DNA from 2 places in the Chamaesiphon sp. OTE_75_metabat_556 genome. Region 1 is predicted to be linked to the other one. Evidence: riboswitches for the same ligand, from Rfam matches in the RefSeq annotation. Region 1 holds a riboswitch; the other holds the start of a gene.
The links. Region 1 has a riboswitch for cobalamin ahead of cobG (precorrin-3B synthase). Riboswitches for the same ligand answer to the same signal wherever they lie in the genome.
Positions count from the first base shown of each region.

Region 1 (2,206 bases):
CCTAGAACCTATGAATTCTCGTCGGACTAGTTCGCCAAACTCAGCCAAACCATCATCACTAATGACATCCCGCAGTCTTGGTTTTCGCCGCGTATCTCCACCAATTACCGTGATGCCCTGGAGATAACTCTGCGCGATCGCCGCCAACATCGGCAAACATTCATCGGTGGTTAAATTGACCCCCACAGGTTGCGGAGCTTCACCACGGTTGCCCATGCCTAGATGCAGACTAAATTCATCCTTGCCAATCGCGAGTAGCGTTATATCATTGGGTCGATCGAGAATGCCAACGCTCCCGCCACCATCGAAACCGACACTAAATTTATTCGATAAGCTACCCAACTCAGGGTGAAGATCTAAGTATTCCAGCCAAGCAGCAGCTAACGGGCGCACATCGATTAATTCCTGCGCGTCAATTCCTGCTGTCGGACTGAGCATGATATTCCGAATGCCATCGACAGCAGTATTACTTGCTGCCAATCCACACTCAGTTAATTTGGTTAATAAATCTCGATCTAAATCTTGTGATAGCGATCGCAGTTGTAAGTTCGCACGATTGGTAACTTGGACGTACTCTAAGCCGATCGTTTCTAGTAACTCGGCGATCATCCGACATTGTAATTCATTTAACACGCCACCCGGAATTCGCAACCGAGTCAACAAGCCATCACGCGCGATCGCTGGATGATAAATATCTGGACAGATCCTGGAGATCGTCTCTGTCAAAGCAAATGGTTCGATAGCAGACACTGACTCTAACTCCTTCCCCATGCGACGCAAGGAAATAGTGAATGTGAGTACCGCATGGGTACGCTCAAAGCACGGTATTCTGACTCGAAGCGTTCGCGCTCCATCACAGTTGCGGCACAGCCCTGGATTCTCACCAGACTTCCCCGATCCCCAAGCTTCATCAATTTAACATGAGATGGGGATCTTTAGGTTTTAGGCTTTAGGGGATAGTGAATAGTGGATAGTGGATAGGGAATAATAGGTTTAGATGTAAGCATCATTGCCCCCAGTCCCCCGTCTCCCTAGTGGAACAATCACTCGATCGACCCGTCATCAAGATTACATTCACATCGCCCTAGGTCGATAGTTCGGAAATCTCCACAATCCAAAATCCTCAAATCGGGGAATTCAGGCTACAATTGGCTGGAGTGTGAGTGAGTAAGTATAAATAACTATCAAAAGCTATGTCTTTCAGCCCCCTGACCCTAGATGCTCCCGTAGCAACCACCGCAGATCGCGCGGTTGGATCTGTTACTTCAGAGCACGAACAGCAAGTTGCTAAATTGATGAAGGCTTTATATCCAGCCGACAGACAAGAAAAATTCCTCGAACTTCAAGCGGAAGTTGATACATTGCTATCCCAGCTCCAAGCCTTGCAGAGAGTCCGCGCATAGGTTATTCAGCAAAAAATTTCCCACCCTCTAAAATAACAACTTTTAAATATCTAAATTTTATTAAAGAGCGATCGAATTTAATTCGATCGCTCTTGTTTTGGCTGGCCTCGAACAGCAGCCCCAACTGGGAAGATCTCAATGTTGCGAACTCTAGATTAATTCATACAGAGTACTGCGTTGGCAATAGTTGCGATCGATCGATCGAATCGCACCTTGTAGATCCGCCACTGATAGGCAAGTGCCACCCTTAGCTCCCGCCATCGTGGTAATATGCTCCTCCATCAACGTTCCACCCAGATCGTTACATCCCCAGGTTAGGGCGGTTTTCGCACCTTCTAGACCCAATTTGACCCAACTGGGTTGATGATTGGGGATATAGTTGCCCAAGAAGATTCGGGCTACAGCAGTTAGCAATAGATTGTCAGCTAAAATTGGTTGATCGCGGCCGACGCGACTGCGGAGCGGAGCAGGTGCTGATTCGCCGACGAAGGGGAGGATAATAAATTCGGTGATGCGGGTCGGAGATCGAGTATCTATTGCTTGGAGTTGAATTTGTTTTAATCGATCGAAATGGGCGATTTGCTGGCTGGGAGTCTCGATATGTCCAGCTAGCATGGTACTTGTCGTCGGCATCCCCAATTGGTGCGCGGCGGTAACAATTTCGATCCAAGTCGCACTATCGATCTTTTCGGGACAAATGACTCGCCGTACCGCATCATCCAATACTTCCGCCGCCGTACCTGGCATCGAACCTACCCCAGCCTGTTGTAAGGCGATAATGACATCGGCATAGCTTAATCCAT
Region 1 is NZ_JANNDR010000566.1:16,624-18,829, reverse strand. Features, by position in the region: gene cobG (precorrin-3B synthase) at 1-750, opposite strand, end outside; cobalamin riboswitch at 802-952, opposite strand; gene RMO27_RS22235 (hypothetical protein) at 1,194-1,403, shown strand; gene cofH (7,8-didemethyl-8-hydroxy-5-deazariboflavin synthase subunit CofH) at 1,554-2,206, opposite strand, start outside.

Region 2 (2,206 bases), on a different contig from region 1:
TCCTGATCGCTATTTCCACATTATAATCATAAAAGATTAGCTCAATGTGCTGACAATGCTAGGCTCTGTCGATCTTCTCAGGACTTTTGCAGGAGGTCTACTATCCTCTATCCTCTAAACAATGCGTCTTCCCCCCAATCCCGATCGCACGCCAGATATCAACGTCGTTGCCCTCATTGACGTCCTATTTGCAATTTTGACCTTTTTTATCATTACGTCCCTGACACTGACGCGGAACGAGAGTTTGCCTGTCAACTTACCCACCGCTGGAACGGGTAAAAGTCAAACGCAAACCAAGATGATTGTCAGTATCGATGCTCAAGGTGCGATCGCCCTCAATCGGCAGCTAGTCAAAGTAGAAACTCTAGTCCCCAAACTTCAATCCCTAATTGCCAAAGAGGGACAAACCCTCGTCATTATCAATGCCGACGAACGGGTAGAGCATAGGCGAGTAGTAGCTGTTATGGATCGGGTGCGTCAGATTCCTGGAGTGAAACTTGCGATCGCCACTCAGCGTAAATAGATTGGATTCGATCGATCTGAGGATACCTTGCTAGCGACGATCTCACTCGATCGTAACAATACGGTAAACTATAAGACCGAACTCGGTTCTACTGGGGAGCAGCCAGTGGAGGTAACGGGGAAAGTTTGGTGCAAAGCCAACGCTGTCTCGCAACTGTAAACCGATGCACTCGTGCATCGATAAGTCAGGATGCCCGCCGAGGTGTAGATATTCCCATTTGTGCGAGATACACAGAATTAAAGTAACATGGCCAAAAAAATTCCCGTCACCGTCATTACCGGATTCCTTGGTAGCGGTAAAACCACGCTGATCCGACATTTACTCACCCACAATCAAGGACGCAGAATTGCGGTGATTGTCAATGAATTTGGGGAATTGGGTATCGATGGTGAGTTGTTGCGCTCCTGCCAAGTTTGCCCCGATGATGAGGTTGAATCACCCAATAATATTGTCGAACTTACCAACGGTTGCTTGTGCTGTACGGTACAAGAAGAATTTTTACCGACAATGCAGGCTCTAATTGCCCGTCGCGATGACATTGACTGTATCTTAATCGAAACATCCGGTTTGGCACTGCCCAAGCCGCTAATTACCGCCTTCAGATGGCCGGAGATTCGCACCGCAGCGACGGTAGATGCGGTGATTACGGTGGTCGATTGTGATGCGGTGGCAGATGGACGGTTTGCCAGCGATCCGGCGGCTGTAGACGCGCTCAGACAGGAGGATGAAAATCTCGATCACGAGACACCATTGCAAGAGTTATTTGAGGATCAGTTAGCTTGTGCGGATCTGGTAATTTTAAACAAAGCCGACTTAGTCACTACCGAGCAATATCAACAAACGATCGATCTAGTCAACCAAGAACTCCCCCGCGCTGTGAAAATTATTACGAGCGATCGGGGTATCGTAGATGTAGAGACAATATTAGGATTGAATGCCGCAGTGGAAGACCATCTCGAACAGCGTCCGAGCCATCACGATACCGAGGAAGAACACGATCACGACGATGAGATCGATTCGACACATCTGGTTTTGGACTATGAATTTAACCCCGAACAATTGCGTCAACAATTAGAACTTCTCGTTAAAGAACAAGAAATCTACCGCATTAAAGGCTTCGTTGCCGTTCCCAATAAACCGATGCGGTTAGTCATTCAAGGCGTCGGCAATCGGTTCGAGCAATTTTACGATCGACCCTGGCGCACCGATGAGCGTCGCCAGACTAAACTAGTATTCATCGGTCACTCGATCGACCCTGTCGCGATCGCTACTGCTTTAGCTGTTGATACAGATAGAGAATTGGATCTCGTCTAATTTAGTTAAATATGGCCAAACTTCGATCAAGTCAACCGACCGTGAATCGAGCAGTTTATAGATGGTGACAAAAATCAAAATCAAAATAATTTGAGGTTTTATAATGGTTGCAGTAAAAGATTGTGCGCCACGATTCATTCCCGCAGAATATTTTGCATGGGAAGAACAGCAATTAGAACGCCATGAATATATTGATGGTGAAGTTTATGCGATGAGTGGTGGCACTGTCAATCATAGTGAAATTGCAGCAAAGTTTAATCGGTTATTGGGAAATCATTTAGAGGAGAGTGGCTGTAGAACGCTTAACTCTGATGCCAGGATTAACATCTTAGAAACTGATGACTATAGTTATCCCGATGGAAGTGTGAC
Region 2 is NZ_JANNDR010000480.1:1,578-3,783, reverse strand. Features, by position in the region: gene RMO27_RS19380 (biopolymer transporter ExbD) at 122-523, shown strand; cobalamin riboswitch at 590-739, shown strand; gene cobW (cobalamin biosynthesis protein CobW) at 770-1,837, shown strand; gene RMO27_RS19370 (Uma2 family endonuclease) at 1,941-2,206, shown strand, end outside.
Region 2: it holds a riboswitch for cobalamin, as region 1 does, so the genes downstream of both, cobW (cobalamin biosynthesis protein CobW) here and cobG (precorrin-3B synthase) in region 1, are expected to answer to the same signal.